DNA from 2 places in the Janthinobacterium paucivorans genome. Region 2 is predicted to be linked to the other one. Evidence: predicted binding sites of a transcription regulator. Region 2 holds the regulator's gene; the other holds the start of a gene.

Region 1 (7,941 bases), 110 kb from region 2:
CAGCAGCACATTTGGCACCACTTTATAGCTGGCGGCCAGTTTGCCCGTCACGGTAGAACCGAAATCGCTGAATTTTTCATAGCGCAGGGCAGCCTGCGTTTTCAGGCGTTCCGTCCATTCCAGTTCCACGTCGGCATACGCGGCGATACTGTGGCGTTTGGCCTTGCTGGCGTCGCCGGGCTGGAAGCCGGGAAAGCCCTGACTGCCCGCATTGCCGCCCATGCCCACGCCGTCGGCGTCGATGTAGGAGCCCCGTTCGCCGGCCATGATCTTGTATTGCTCGCTGCGATATTCGGCGCCGAAGGCCAGGTTCATGCCTTTCATCACCGTGTCATAGTAGCGGCTGAAATCGGCGTTGCTGGTCAGCTGCTGGAACGAGAAGCCGCCCGCGTCGTAGTTGCTGGCGCTGACGCCTTTGCCGCCGTTCATCAAGTCGAGGTTGGCAATCGATGCATTCAAGGTGTTACTGATGTCGTAGCGCATCTTGTTGTAGCCAAAGGTTTGCGAAAAGTCCGCATGCCATTCGCCGATCTGGCTGCGGTGGCCGACGGTGGCGTACTGGTCGTCGATCTTGCCGTTAATGAACGGTACGAAACCGTTCGGATACATGGCGGCCGAATTGCGCGACGGAATGTCCTCGCTGCCGATGCCGCCACGGCCAAACGCGGCGCTCGACGCGTCACGCGTTTGCGCGCCGGCCGTGAAGTACAGTTTGCTGGTGCTGCTGGTGGCGTAGTCGCCATTGACGTACAGGGTCTTGTTCTTGGCCTTGGTGTCGCCGATGATGCGCATGCTGTCCGCATCAGCCCGGTTCGAGCGGCCCCGGTCCAGGTATTCGCCCGTGATGGCCAGGGTGCCCTTGTCGCCCAGCGCGATGCCGCAATATGCGGACGTCATATAGTTCTTGCCGTCGCTGGCTGAGTACTGGCTGTAGCCGGCTACCGCTTCGCAACCGAGGCTTTTCTTCAGTTCGATGTCGATCACACCGGCAATAGCATCCGAGCCGTATTGGGCGGCGGCACCGTCGCGCAGCACTTGCACGTTCTTGATCGCCAGCAAGGGAATCGCATTCATGTCCGTGCCCGTGTTGCCGCGGTTGCGCGCGCCAAACAGGTTGACCAGGGCCGTCGTGTGGCGCCGCTTGCCATTCACCAGCACCAGGGTCTGGTCGGAACCGAGACCGCGCAGGGCGGCTGAATCGACCAGGTCGGCGCCGTCGGCGCCCGTCTGGCGCGTGGAGTTGAACGAGGGCGAAATGTATTGCAGCGATTGGGCCAGGTCAAACTGGCCACCTTGCTCTGCCACCTTGGAAATGGGAATGATATCGACCGGCGCCATGGTGTCGGTGGCGGAACTGGTGACCCGGCGCGAGCCGACCACGCTGACTGTTTGCACGGGACCATCGGTGGCGCCCGCTTCCGTGGTCTGGGCCATGGCGGCGGGACCGAATGCGGCCATGGCGGCGCTGCCGTATAGGCTGATGAGGATGGCTTTACGCAAGATGGTAAGGGTGGGCACGCGGTGTCTCCAAGTGGCTGATGGGCAAGATTTATTTCATTCTAGTGCCATTGATTCTAGTGCCATCATTTCGTGCTCCACTAGCGATACTTTGTTTTTTATTACAAATCTGCCCCAACTGTTGTTTCCTGGTGGACTATCTTTTTGTCCATCGCCTGGCTTGCCTTACACTGGTGCATGATGCCCCTTTCAGGTGCACGCTTGCACCATGCCGCCCACCAGGATTTCCCCGGGACGGTAGTGCACCTCGATCAAACACGGTTGCTGTGTCACATGGCCCTGATGCAGGCGCAGCGATTGTTGCCTATGCGATGCCAGTGCACCCGCCGCTACGCCCGTGGCGCTGTCTTCCAGCGACGGGTCGAGATGGTTGAAGTTGCGTCCCTCGTAACTGTCTTCGCCCGTGCGGCAATACACATAGCAGCCGTTCACTGTATGCAAGGTGCTCCAGTCGGCGATCAGTTCCAGGTTCGGCCGCAGCGCGCGCAGGATGCTGCTGTCGGCCACTTCCAGCAGCAGCTTTGCACTGCCGACCGAGGCGATCACGGGCGGCGACAGCAAGTGCATGTGCTGGCCCATGAGTTCCGAGGCAAGATATTTTTCCAGCATGACCGCTGGCGCCGGTTGCGGCGTGAGGCCCACGAATAAGCGTTGCGATATGCCTGCCGCGCGGCGTACCAGTTGCAAGGCTTGCCCGTGCATGGCCGTGCTCACCGTCAGCGTTGCCGTGGCGCCAGGCGCCGTTAGCAGCACATGCGTCGCTGCCAAGGTGGCATGCAGGCACAGCGCACTGCGCGTGTGCGGATAATAATAGTCGAGCACGATGGCGCCGTCCGCTTGCCGGTCGATGAAGACGCAGGCGCCGACCCGGTGTTCGCGCGCGAAGGTTTGGCGCGCCGTGACGCTGGCGTGGTCGTTTTCCACGACCAGCGCTGCATTGCCGCCACCGGCTGCGGTGCCGAAACATTTCAGGAGTTGGACGATCATGGCAGTCTAGACAAAAGGAAAAACACCAGCATAAACGATCAGCACAATAAGTACGATCAGCACGATCAGCACGATCAGCACGATCAGCTGCCGCCCGATTCAAGATGCGTATAATATACTGTGTTTATATACAGTATTGAGGTGTGTCATGTGGGGCGCAGTCTTAGCCGAGTATGCTGAGTTGTATTGTCTGAGCAATTTCAGCTTCTTGCATGGGGCCTCGCATGCGGAGGAGCTGGTGGCGCGCTCTGCCCAGCTCGGTTACAGGGCGCTGGCCATTACGGACGAGTGTTCGCTGGCTGGCGTGGTGCGCGCCCATGCAGTGGCCAAGCGGACCGGTTTTCCGCTCATTATCGGCGCGCATTTTCATTTGACGCAGGCCGATGGCAGCCCGGCGCTGTCCTTGCTGGCGCTGGTGCAGGACCGCGAGGGCTACGGCAACTTGTCGGAGCTGATCACCATGGCGCGCACGCGCGCGGCCAAGGGCCGTTACTTGCTGACGCCCGATGATTTCGCCACGCCCCCGCCCGGGTTTGCCCATTTGCAGGGTTTGCCCGGCTGTCTGATGATCTTGCTGCCCAGCTATCCGGCCCAGCCCGAGACGCTGCGCGCGCAGGGCGCGTGGATGGCGTCCACCTTTGGCCGCGCGCGCAGCTGGATAGGCCTGAACCTGCTGCAGCGGGCGCAGGATGAAGCACACCGCAGCAGCGTGCAAGACGCCGCGCAGGCGTTGGGCTTGCGCGTGGTGGCTGTCGGCCATGTGTGCATGCATGTGCGTTCGCGCAAGCCCTTGCTCGACACCTTGTGCGCCATCCGCGTGGGCAAGCCCGTGGGCGAATGCGGCTATGCGCTGGCGCAAAATGCGGAGCAGCATCTGCGCGCCCGCTTGCGCCTGGCCAATGTGTATCCGCCGCAAGCGCTGGCCGAAACCCTGCGCATCGCCGCACTGTGTACCTTCTCTCTCGACAGCTTGCGCTATGAGTATCCCGATGAGCTGGTGCCCGCGCATCACACGCCGGCGACCTATTTGCGCGAGGAAACGTATGCGGGCGCGCGCGTGCGCTTTCCGCTCGGCATCCCGGCGCACGTACAGCAGCAGATCGAGCACGAACTGGCCCTGATCGCCGACCTTTCCTACGAGCCGTATTTCCTGACCGTCTACGACATCGTGCGCTTTGCACGCGGGCAAAACATCCTCTGCCAGGGCCGCGGTTCGGCTGCCAATTCGGCCGTCTGTTATTGCCTGCACATCACCGAAGTGGACCCGGCGCGCGGCAATTGCTTAGTCGAGCGCTTCATGTCGCGCGAGCGCAACGAGCCGCCCGATATCGACGTCGACTTCGAGCACCAGCGGCGCGAAGAGGTGATTCAATATATTTACGCAAAATATGGCCGCGAGCGCGCCGCGCTGGCGGCCGTGGTGATCAGCTACCGGCCGAAAAGCGCCTTGCGCGACAGCGGCCGGGCACTCGGGATCGACCTGGCCATCGTGGAAAAAGTCGCCAAGTCGCACCGCTGGTTCGACGGCAAGCGCGATCTGCTGGAACGCCTGGCCGAATGCGGGCTCGACCCGGAGGCGCCGTTGTCGCAGCAGTGGGCCAGCCTGGCGCAGCAGTTACTGGGATTTCCGCGGCACCTGTCGCAGCATCCCGGTGGCTTTGTGATTGCGCAAGGCAAGCTGTCGCGCCTGGTGCCGATTGAAAACGCCAGCATGGCCGAGCGCAGCATCATCGAGTGGGACAAGAACGACCTTGAAGAGCTGGGTTTGATGAAGGTCGACGTGCTGGCGCTGGGCATGCTGTCGGCCTTGCGCCGCGCGCTGGAACTGGTGAGTGCACGCCGTGGCGAGGAGTTCCGGATGCAGGATATTCCCGCTGAGGACCGCGCCACTTACGACATGATATGTCAGGCCGACACCATCGGCGTATTCCAGATCGAGTCGCGCGCGCAGATGAGCATGCTGCCGCGCTTGCGCCCGCGTCAATTTTACGATCTCGTCATTGAAGTGGCGCTGGTGCGTCCCGGCCCCATCCAGGGCGGTATGGTGCATCCGTATCTGCAGCGGCGCCAGCAGAAGGAAGCCGTGGTGTTTCCGAAAGGCTTGGAAAAGGCCCTGGGGCGCACCCTGGGCATCCCGATTTTCCAGGAGCAGGTGATGCAGGTGGCTATCATCGCCGCCGATTTTACGCCCGGTGAAGCGGACCAGTTGCGGCGCGCCATGGCGGCCTGGAAACGCAAGGGCGGCATGAATAATTACCATGACCGCATCGTCGATGCCATGCTGGACAATGGCTATGAGAAAGAGTTTTCCGAAGCCATCTTCAGCCAGATCGAGGGTTTCGGCGAATACGGTTTCCCCGAATCACATGCGGCCAGTTTTGCCCTGTTGACGTACGCCAGTTCCTGGCTGAAATGCCACGAACCGGCTGCCTTCCTGTGCGCCTTGCTCAACAGCCAGCCCATGGGCTTTTACAGTCCATCGCAGCTGGTGCAGGATGCTCGCCGGCATGGCGTGCAAGTGCTGCCCGTCGATGTGGCCGTCAGCGGCTGGGAGGCGACGCTGGAAGAACAGGAAGGGCAGGCCGGGCAGGTAGGGCCGGCAGCGCAGGGCGGCGCGCCCGCCGTGCGCTTGGGCTTGAACAGTCTGTTTGGCATGCGCATGGAGGCGGCCAGTCGCATCGAGGATGCGCGTTCCATCGCCGCCTTTCTTGACGTGGCCGACCTGGCCCGGCGTGGCGGCCTGGACCGGCATGACTTGCAGGTGCTCGCTGCCGGCAACGCCTTGCACGCGCTGGCCGGGCACCGGCGCGAGGCGTTGTGGCAGGCGGCCGGCGCCATGCCCGACACGGACTTGCTGCGCGCCATCACACCAGAGGAAGACTTACCCGTGCTGGCCGCGCCGACGGAAGGCGAGAGCATCGTCAGCGACTACCGCGCGCAAGGCCTGACGCTGGGCCGCCACCCGCTGGCGCTGCTGCGCAAGCCGTTGCTGGAGCAGCGTTTCCTGCCCGCCGCGACGCTTGCCAGCTACACGCATGGCCAGCTGGCGCGCGCCTGCGGCATCGTCACCGTGCGCCAACGCCCGGGCACGGCCAAGGGCGTGGTCTTCCTGACCCTGGAAGACGAGACAGGTACGGTCAACGTCATCGTCTGGCCCGATCTGGTGGACAGCCAGCGGCGCGAAGTGTTGAGCGCGCCCCTGCTGGGCGTGTACGGCGTGTGGCAGCGCGAAGGGCTGGTGCGCAACCTGGTGGCCAAGCGCCTGGTCGATATGTCGCATTTGCTGGGGCGTTTAAGGACCAGCAGCCGCGATTTTTGTTGAGAGTGAGCGCTGGCGAGGAAGGCATGGCATTATTTGAATATGACAACATTATCCGAACCGATCATGCGTCCCGCCCTGGTCGCCGACGCGCCCGCCATCGTTGCCCTGATCGATGATTTGATGCCCTTTTTGACCTTGCACCCGGACGGTGCGGGGGCAGAAAAATTTATTCAACACTGCCGCCAGCCGGCCATCGAAGGCTACCTGTCGCTGCCCAATTACGCTTACCAGCTGGCGTATCTCGATGGTGAGTTGGCCGGCGTGGTGGCGATGCGCGACAACACGCACCTGTTCCACCTGTTCGTGCCGCGCGCCCTGCACCGGCGCGGCATGGCGCGCCGTTTGTGGCAGGCTGCCCGCGAGGTATCGCTGGCCAGGGGCGGCGTGACGGCGTTTACCGTCAATTCCTCGCTCTACGCCTTGCCCTTGTATGCCAGCTTGGGCTTCGTCGCCACGGGGCCGAAGGTGGAAATGGACGGCATTGCGTTTGTGCCGATGCGCATGCCGCTGTAGAAATTAGTCCAACGGCAAGGAATGGGGGCGTACCCTCAGGTTTCGACCCCAGCATTTGCTTTTTGGGGTGGTATTGATTGCCGGCACGCGATCTGGTCCGGATTTGAGTACCGCCCACAGCGCAGTCTGATGTACGCGAGTCCCGCGCTGTTTTGTTTTATTGCGCACGCGGGGGTGCCATGCAAGCAGTGCGTTGATATTTTGGCAGTTATAAAAAATTTGCATGCTTTACGCCGCCTTAGTTGTAAATGAGAATCATTTCTATTAAAATGCCCGCCTATCCTGTTTGCACTGCACGCTTTACCCGAAAGGCCATGCCCATGAAATTCCCCCTGTCCTTCGCCGCCGTCCTGCCCACCTGCGTGCTGGCGCTGAGCGCCTGCAGCAGCGTCGCACCGTTGAGTGCGACGACTGCCGCGTCCGTTTCTGCGCAAGACGTGCGCCAGTTGGGCGAGATCGTTGACTTGCGTAGCGGCCAGCGCCTGAGCGCTGAACAATTGCTGGTCCAGCTGGCAGCCGCGCCGCGCGTGATCGTCGGCGAACAGCATGATCAGCTCAGCCATCACCAGATCGAGCAATGGCTGTTGCAGCAATTGCAGGGCCAGCGTCCGCAAGGCAGTGTGCTGCTGGAAATGCTCAATCCGGACCAGCAAGCCAAGGTGGACAAGGTCAAACCGTGGCTGCAGACGGACCCCGTGGTGCGCCCGGCACACGTGGCCGAGCTGATGGCCTGGCAGCCAAGCTGGAAATGGGAGCAATATGGCGACCTGGTCATGACGCTGATGCGCGCGCCATACCCGCTCTGGTCGGCCAACCTGGACCGCAGCGAAATCAAGCAAATGTTCATCGACAAGCCGGCCGTGCAGGGCATCCATTCCAACCTGGCCAACGATGGCAAGGTGCATGAAAAATTGCAAGACATTATCCGTGTCATGCATGATAACCAGATCGACGCGCCACGCTTGGCCGCCATGCTGTCGGTGCAGCAACAGCGCGACCGCCGCATGGCCGAGCGCCTGCTGGCCGCGCCCGCGCCTGCCGTGCTGATCGCTGGCGCCTACCATGCGCACAAGGACCTGGGCGTGCCGCTGCATGTGCGGGACTTGACGGGCGGCCCCGCGCCGCTGGTGCTGGTACTGGCGCCGCGCGGCGCCACGGTGCTGGCGACGCAGGCCGATTTTGTGTGGTTCACGCCGGCAGTAGCAGAGGCAGCAGCAGTAACAGCCGAAGCCGCAGCAACAGCCGGCGCCAGCGCCAAGTAATTGCTTGTATTGCCGCCGGGCGTTCAGCCCGGCATTCTTCCCCAGCAAGCTCATCCATAGCAGCCAGGTAGTTGTTCCGATTTTTTTTGCATGCGTATGCGCGCCGTTGGCGCAGCCATGCCTGTTACCTGTTGAAGCTCCCATGCGTACCACCTTGTTCTCTATTAACGCCGCTACCGGTGGCGTGTTCCTCGCCCTGTTCCATGCCAGCGCACAAGCGTCTGCGCTGCCACACGACATGTCGCCGCTGGGCATGTTTTTCGCCGCCGACCAGGTCGTGAAGAGCGTCCTCGTCGGCTTGTTGATTGCCGCGCTGGCCACCTGGGTGGTCTTGCTGGT
Region 2 (7,941 bases):
GCCAGGCGCTTGGCTTCCGGCGTGACAGCTTTCAAGTCGTACAGCGAGACGGTTTGCGCCGCGTCTTCCAGCAGGTCGAGGATGTCGTCCTGGCGCGTGATCAGTTGATGGATGTCGTCACGGTCGATCGGCGTGATGAAGGTTTTGTGCAGCATTTCCACGGTGGCGTAAGTGACTTTGTCGGCCTGTTTCTCGATGCTTTCGATCGCATGCACGCGGTTTTCCAGGTCGTCGAAATTGGTCATCAGGCCGAGCATTTCTTTGGCGCCCTTGACGCACAGTTCCGCGTGCTGGTTAAACAATTCAAAAAACTTGCCCTCAGTGGGCATCAAGCGTCCAAACATGTGATTCTCCGTTAAGCATTAAATCGTGATATTTACTACAGAAAGCCGCCCCGCAAGAGGGGGCAGCGATGGGGTGCCAGTGCTGCGGGGTCTTAGTCGCCTTGGTAAAGCGCCAGGCCACCGCTGTAATTGCCAAATTTGGTGTACTGCCCCATGAAGGTGAGACGAATGCTGCCGATTGGACCGTTACGTTGTTTACCGATGATGATTTCGGCTGTACCCTTGTCTGGCGAGTCGGGGTTATACACCTCGTCACGGTAAATGAACAGGATTACGTCGGCGTCCTGCTCAATAGCGCCCGATTCGCGCAAGTCCGACATCACAGGACGCTTGTTCGGGCGTTGCTCCAGCGAGCGGTTCAACTGCGACAGGGCAATCACCGGGCAACCGAGTTCTTTCGCCAGGCCTTTCAAGCCGCGTGAAATCTCGGAAATCTCCGAGGCGCGGTTATCGCCCGGCGTATTGGCCGACATCAGCTGCAAGTAATCGACGATGATCAAACCGAGCTTGCCGCATTGACGCGACAAACGGCGCGAACGGGCGCGCAGTTCGATGGAATTCAAGGCCGGCGTTTCATCGATGTACAACTGGGCGTCGTTCATCTTTTGAATCGCATTCGTCAGACGCGGCCAGTCTTCGTCATTCAGGCGGCCCGTGCGCAGACGATGCTGGTCCAGCTGCCCGACGGAGCCTAGCATACGCATGGCAAGCTGGGCGCCGCCCATCTCCATCGAGAACACGGCCACGGGCAAGCCGCTGTCAATGGCAACGTTTTCGCCGATATTGACGGAAAACGCCGTTTTACCCATCGATGGACGGCCCGCCACGATGACCAGGTCGCCCGGCTGCAGACCTGATGTCATGCGGTCGAGGTCGATGAAACCGGTGGGCACGCCCGTGATTTCACTCTGGTTGTCGCGGCTATAGAGCTCGTCGATACGCTCGACCACCTGCGTCAGCAGGGGCTGGATAGCGGTCCAGCCCTGGGCGCCGCGCGCGCCCTCTTCGGCGATGGCGAAAATCTTCGACTCGGCCTCGTCAAGCATCTGCTTGACTTCCTTGCCTTGCGGGCTGAAGGCCGTGCCGGAAATATCGTCGGCGACGGTGATAAGTTTGCGCAGCACGCCGCGGTCGCGCACGATCTCGGCGTAACGCCGGATGTTCGCGGCCGATGGCGTATTTTGCGCCATGGCGTTCAGATACGCGAGTCCGCCCACATCATCGGCCTTGCCGAGCTGGGTCAGGGTTTCAAAAACAGTAATGACATCGGCTGGCTTGGAAGCGTTAATCATCTTGACGATTTGCTCGAAGATGATGCGATGGTCATAGCGATAGAAATCCTCCGCATGCATGAAGTCGGCGATGCGGTCATACGCTGCATTATCGCGCAGCAGACCACCGATAACGGATTGTTCTGCTTCGATCGAATGCGGCGGAATACGGAGGGAATCCAGTTGCGGATCAGAGGGGACGTTCATGGCGCGAATTATACCCGCTTCGGCGTGCTGGCAAAAATAAAGGGCTGAAATTGAGCGAAAAAAAGGCCATAAAAAAGCCGGGCGAACCCGGCTTTTCATAGAGCGTCACACTTGCGGGCCAGGCCCGCAAACGATTACGCGTTTGCGTCTGGAACGACAGCGATAACGACTTCGACGACGACGTCGGTGTGCAGAGCAACCGAAACGTTGTGCTCGCCAACGGTCTTCAGCGGGCCGGTAGGCATGCGGATTTGTGCTTTTTCAACAGCAAAACCTTGCTTGGTCAGCGCTTCAGCGATGTCGAAGTTGGTGACGGAACCGAACAGACGGCCATCGACGCCAGCTTTTTGAGCAACTTGAACGGTCAGGCCGCTCAGTTTTTCGCCCTGGGCTTGCGATGCGGCCAACTTGGCGGCAGCAGCTTTTTCCAGTTCGGCGCGCTTGACTTCGAATTCAGCCACAGCGGTTGCCGTAGCACGACGTGCCAGGCGTTGCGGGATCAGGAAGTTACGTGCGTAACCGTCTTTGACTTTGACGACTTCGCCGAGGTTACCGACGTTAACAACTTTTTCTAACAGAATGATTTGCATAGTTCTTCTCCAGGAATATCTGACCGATTAAGCGTGGTGCAGATCGGTGTATGGCAGCAGCGCGAGGAAGCGAGCGCGCTTGATTGCGGTGTCAACTTGGCGCTGGTAGTGCGCTTTGGTACCGGTCAGGCGTGCTGGCATGATCTTGCCGTTTTCTTGGACGAAGTCTTTCAGCGTGTCGACGTCTTTGTAGTCGACTTGCTCAACGTGAGCTGCGGTGAAGCGGCAGAACTTCTTGCGTTTGAACAACGGATTTTGCTGTTTGCGTTTTTCTTTAAGCTTGAGCTTATTTTTGTCGAACTTTTTACCGAATGCCATGTCAGGCTCCTGTATCTAAAATGCGCTAGTCGGGGTGACTGCACTAAAATCAATGATGTGAAACACCAAACTCTTGCTGTTGCGGCTTTTTCTGGCCAGGAAACCCGTGAACTGATACACCCCGCCCAAGCTTGCCTGACTGAACCGGCCTGAGATTTCACCAGCGGCTAGCGCGGCAATATCAAACTCGGTCAAACGGGCAATTCCTGCTTCCATCTGCTGCGAAGAGTGTTGCAATACTGCATTCACAATCGGCAACCCTGCCGGGGTATAGCGCAATATTTCGCGCTCGGCAATGATGGCAGTGACTTGTAGCTGGTTCAGCGCACGATCCTGGTCAACAATTAGGCTGCTGCTGCTGGAGCGGCTGCTGGTGCTTCGGTGCGGTGGCTTTTGGCCGCGTCTTCGCGTTGTACCGATTTCATCATCGGCGAAGGAGCTGTTTCAGCTTTCTTCATTTTAACGGTCAGGTGACGCAACACGGCATCATTGAATTTGAATGCTGTTTCCAACTCGACCAGGGTCTCGTTGTCGCATTCGATGTTCAGGCAGATGTAGTGTGCTTTAGGCAGCTTTTGGATCGAGTAAGCCATTTGACGGCGGCCCCAATCTTCCACGCGGTGAACCGAACCGCCGCGGGTGGTTACGCTGGCTTTGTAGCGTTCGATCATCGCGGGCACTTGCTCGCTTTGGTCCGGATGGACGATAAAGACTATTTCATAATGACGCATGCAAACTCCTTCAGGTCGGATTGATAATCGCCCACCCCGGCGTCAAGACGGGTGTGGGAAGGTCAGCCGAAGATTATAACCGGCTTTTGCAAACGTTTCAATGATTGCTTCAACAAGCGGCCCATTCACGCGGCCAGCCAGCGGCTTTTTACCGTGCATTCCAGTATTTCACACGAAATTGGCGCAAATAAGGGAAATCCCCTTGCATAGTGGACGATACTGTACAAAAATACAGACTGTTCATATAGACAGCATTTTAGTATGCACCCACCGCTCATGATCAAGCTGACTGCACGACAAGAACAAATCCTGAACCTGATCAAGGATGCGATTGAAAATACGGGCTTCCCTCCTACCCGTGCCGAAATCGCCAATGAATTGGGTTTCAAATCGGCCAATGCGGCCGAAGAGCATTTGCAAGCCCTGGCCCGCAAGGGCGCGATCGAGATTTCGCCCGGCACCTCGCGCGGCATCCGCCTGATCGGTGCAGCGGCGAGTGCTGCCGCCGAGGCGCTGTCCTCGAAAGTGCAGGCAGCGCTACTGATGTCGCTGCCCCTGATCGGCCGCGTGGCGGCCGGCTCGCCCATCCTGGCGCAGGAAAACCTGGAAGCGAGCTACAACGTCGACCCGGCCCTGTTTTCAGCCAAGCCCGACTTTCTGCTGAAGGTGCGCGGCTGGTCCATGCGCGACGCCGGCATCATGGATGGCGATCTGCTGGCAGTGAAAAAAGTCGATAGCGCCAAGAACGGCCAGATCGTCGTCGCCCGCATCGGCGATGAAGTCACCGTCAAACGCTACAAGAAGACGGGCTCCGTCATCGAACTGCTGCCGGAAAATCCCGACTTCAAGGTCATCACTGTATCGCCGGAAGATGAGTTTGCGCTGGAAGGTTTGGCGGTAGGCTTGATGCGCAGCTGGCATTAAGCCACCGCATGTAAAAGTGCATGCCGGGGTCAGACCCGCCGGGTCTGACCCCAGTTTTTAGCTTGCGGCCCCTCTCATGCCGGACACGCAAGTTTCAATGTCCGACAAAACCGTGGCGAGCGGAAGGGGGAGGTGGCAAAGAAGCAGAACCGTACTCAGTACGGGGCGCCGAGCCGGTGAGCATCACAAGCCGCCTATACCGACCCGCAGCAGGTTTGGTTGGGCATCATTGCTCCAACGCGCTACGGAAATCCTCGAGCAAATCGGCCTCGTCCTCGATACCCACCGACACGCGGATCAGCGACTCGGCAATGCCCATGCTGGCGCGACGCTCGGCCCCCATCTCGTAAAAGATCGTATGGGCGACGGGAATGACCAGGGTGCGCGTGTCGCCCAGGTTGCTCGCTGGAATGGCCAGATTCAAACGATTGAGGAAATCGAAACAATCGATCCCGTCCTTCAATTCAAAACTGAACAGGGAACCATAGCTGCGGAATAGCTGCGTCGCCAGCGCGTGCTGCGGATGCGACGGCAAGCCTGGGTAATGCACTGCCGCCACGCGCGGATCGGCTTGCAACATGCCGGCCAGCGCGCGGGCGTTCGAGCAGGTGCGCTCCATGCGCAAGGCCATGGTTTCCGCGCCGACGGCAAGATGGTGCGCCGCTTCCGGTCCCAGCGATGCGCCGAAGTCGCGCAAGGCCTTGGCGCGGATTTGCGCAATGCCCCACTGCACCGGCGCCGCCTTTTTATAGTTCTCGAAGATGTTCGGATACTGCGTCCAGTCGAACACGCCCGTGTCCGTCAAGCTACCGCCCAGCGCATTGCCGTGGCCGCCAATGGATTTCGTGAGCGCATTGACCACCAGACCGGCACCCACCGCTTTCGGGCGGAACAGGTAGGGCGTCGTCATGGTGTTGTCGACGATGTACAAAATGCCACGCTCCTTGCACAGGGCGCCGATTTTCGCCAGGTCGGCAATCTGCGTGCGCGGATTGGCGATGGTTTCCACAAACACGATGCGCGTCGCCGGCGTGATGGCGGCCACCACGTTGGCCACATCGGTGGCGTCGACGAAGGACACGGCGATACCCTGCCCCGTCGCTGTTTGCCACAGGCTGTTGCTGTTGCCAAACAAGAAAGCCGATGAGACGACATGGTCGCCCGCGCGCAGCAAAGACTGCACCACGGCGCCGATGGCGCCCATGCCGGTGGCGAAGCACAGGGTCGCCACGCCGTCCTCCATCTTGTTGACCTTCTCTTCCAGCGCAGAAACCGTCGGGTTGCCCTGGCGACCGTAGCGGAAGCCCGGTTCCTTGCCCTGGAATACGGCAGCGAGCTGGCGCGCGTCGCCGTAGCCAAACGCCACGGAGGTGTGTATCGGCTTGTGCAGCGAGCCGTGCTCGATGCCCTTGCGGCGGTCGCTATGCAAGATGGTGGTGGTAAAGCCGTAGTTTTTTTTGGTGGTCATGGTGGATGCTGGAAACTATTAACCCTAAACAAAAGCTGGGGGCAGACCCTAATGCCGTTCAGTTAAGAGTTTTGGCCTGATTTATGAGCGCCAGTAAATTCGCTAAACCCAGAGGCAAAGAGCTGGGGTCGGACCCTCAGGGTCCGACCCCAGTCCTTGTTCTTGGGCTAAAAATAGCATCACTAACACTAACTTAACGGCATTAGGGTCAGACCCGACGGGTCTAACCCTAATGGCAAGGCGGCGATTACGCTTCTGTCGTTGCCAGGTTCAAGTTCAGCTGGGGACGGGGCGTATCTTCAGGCGCTGCTGCTTTCGGATGATGGCGCGCGTATTCCAGGCGGTCCAGGTATTCCTGCGACACATCGCCCGTCACATACACGCCATCGAAGCACGAAGCCTCGAAGTTCGTGAGCGCCGGATTGACGTCGGCAATGGCCTGCTTGAGCGCGCCGATATCCTGGTACACCAGGTAGTCGGCCGTGATTTCGCGGCAGACTTCTTCCGTCGTGCGGCCGTAGGCGATCAATTCGTCGCGCGTCGGCATGTCGATGCCGTACACGTTCGGGTAAAGCACCGGTGGCGCGGCCGAGGCGAAGATGACTTTTGTCGCCCCCGCTTCGCGCGCCATCTGCACGATTTCACGGCTGGTGGTACCACGCACGATGGAATCGTCGACCAGCAGCACTACTTTATCCTTGAATTCGGAAGGAATAGCGTTGAGCTTCTGGCGCACCGATTTCTTGCGCGCCGCCTGGCCCGGCATGATGAAGGTACGGCCGATGTAGCGGTTCTTGATGAAGCCTTCGCGATACTCGATGTTCAGCGCCAGGGCCAGCTGGATGGCGGCAGGACGCGAGGAATCGGGAATCGGCATGACCACATCGATATGCACGTCAGGCAGTTCGGCGCGGATCTTTTCAGCCAGGTACTCACCCATTTTCAGGCGCGTGGCGTACACCGAGGCGCCGTCGATGACGGAGTCGGGACGGGCCAGGTAGACGAATTCGAACACGCAAGGATTGAGGCTGGCATTGTCGGCGCACTGGGCGCTGTGCAATTTCTTGTCGGCATCGATGAAGACGGCTTCGCCGGGACCGATGTCGCGCACGAAACGGAAACCCATGCCTTCCAGCGCGACGGATTCGGAAGCGATCAGGTATTCAGGCCCCAGTTCCGTTTCATTGATGCCCAGGCACAAAGGACGGATGCCGTGCGGGTCACGGAAAGCCAGCAAGCCCACACCGGCAATTTGCGCCACGGCAGCGTAGCCACCCTTGACGCGACGGTTCAGCACGGTGACGGCCTTGAAGATGGCTTCCGGGTCCAGATTCAGACCCGTCGTCGCTTCCTGGATTTCATGCGCCAGCACATTGAGCAGCACTTCGGAATCGGAATCGGTATTGATGTGGCGGCGGTCGTTCTTGAACATTTCCTGTTTCAACTGTTCCCAGTTGGTCAGGTTGCCATTGTGCGCCAGGGTGATGCCGAATGGTGCATTGACATAAAACGGCTGTGCTTCCTCTTCGCTCGACGAACCGGCCGTCGGGTAGCGGCAATGGCCGATGCCCGTCGTGCCCTGCAGCGAACGCATGTTGCGCGTACGGAAGACGTCACGCACGAGGCCATTGGCTTTGTGCATGGAAAACATACTGCTGTGATTAGTCGCAATCCCTGCCGCATCCTGACCACGATGTTGCAAGAGCAACAATGCATCATAGAGCAATTGATTGACAGGTTGATGGGAAACGACGCCGACGATGCCACACATGGTGTGCTCCTAAACTGTGCTACTGATTTTAAAAAAAATTCAAAATTTCACATGCTGCGCGTAAGCGGCAGGCAGATAAGGCTTGATGGCACGCGCGCCCTGCTCGGCGAACGGGCTGAGCGACGCATTTTTCCAGAACGGCTGCTGCGGTATGGACGTCATGCCGCACAAGATGACGGCCGTCAGCACGATCATCAGGCCGCGCGCCACGCCGAACAGGCTGCCCAGCGTGCGGTCGGCCAGGCTCAAGCCCGTCACCTTGACCAGTGCGTCGACCGTCATGGACAGCAAGCCCATCAAAATGCGCACACCGATGA

Evidence for each region. The regulator LexA, encoded in region 2, represses DNA repair genes until DNA is damaged. The targets are predictions, from matches to a motif close to ACTGTATNNNNATACAGT.
Region 1: a site for LexA is predicted at 2,623-2,640, ahead of ACQ4V8_RS01290 (error-prone DNA polymerase). Genes of this name have one in related genera too.

The regions. Positions count from the first base shown of each region.
Region 1 covers NZ_JBNYXR010000001.1:287,893-295,833, forward strand. Annotated here, with positions in the region: gene ACQ4V8_RS01280 (TonB-dependent receptor plug domain-containing protein) at 1-1,458, opposite strand, end outside; gene ACQ4V8_RS01285 (PhzF family phenazine biosynthesis protein) at 1,708-2,505, opposite strand; gene ACQ4V8_RS01290 (error-prone DNA polymerase) at 2,654-5,827, shown strand; gene ACQ4V8_RS01295 (GNAT family N-acetyltransferase) at 5,867-6,340, shown strand; gene ACQ4V8_RS01300 (ChaN family lipoprotein) at 6,661-7,602, shown strand; gene exbB (tonB-system energizer ExbB) at 7,745-7,941, shown strand, end outside.
Region 2 covers NZ_JBNYXR010000001.1:395,390-403,330, reverse strand. Annotated here, with positions in the region: gene ACQ4V8_RS01785 (DUF47 domain-containing protein) at 1-344, opposite strand, end outside; gene ACQ4V8_RS01780 (replicative DNA helicase) at 437-1,822, opposite strand; gene rplI (50S ribosomal protein L9) at 1,957-2,412, opposite strand; gene rpsR (30S ribosomal protein S18) at 2,440-2,730, opposite strand; gene priB (primosomal replication protein N) at 2,746-3,054, opposite strand; gene rpsF (30S ribosomal protein S6) at 3,075-3,461, opposite strand; gene lexA (transcriptional repressor LexA) at 3,738-4,385, shown strand; gene ACQ4V8_RS01750 (cystathionine gamma-synthase family protein) at 4,612-5,853, opposite strand; gene purF (amidophosphoribosyltransferase) at 6,101-7,624, opposite strand; gene ACQ4V8_RS01740 (CvpA family protein) at 7,664-7,941, opposite strand, start outside.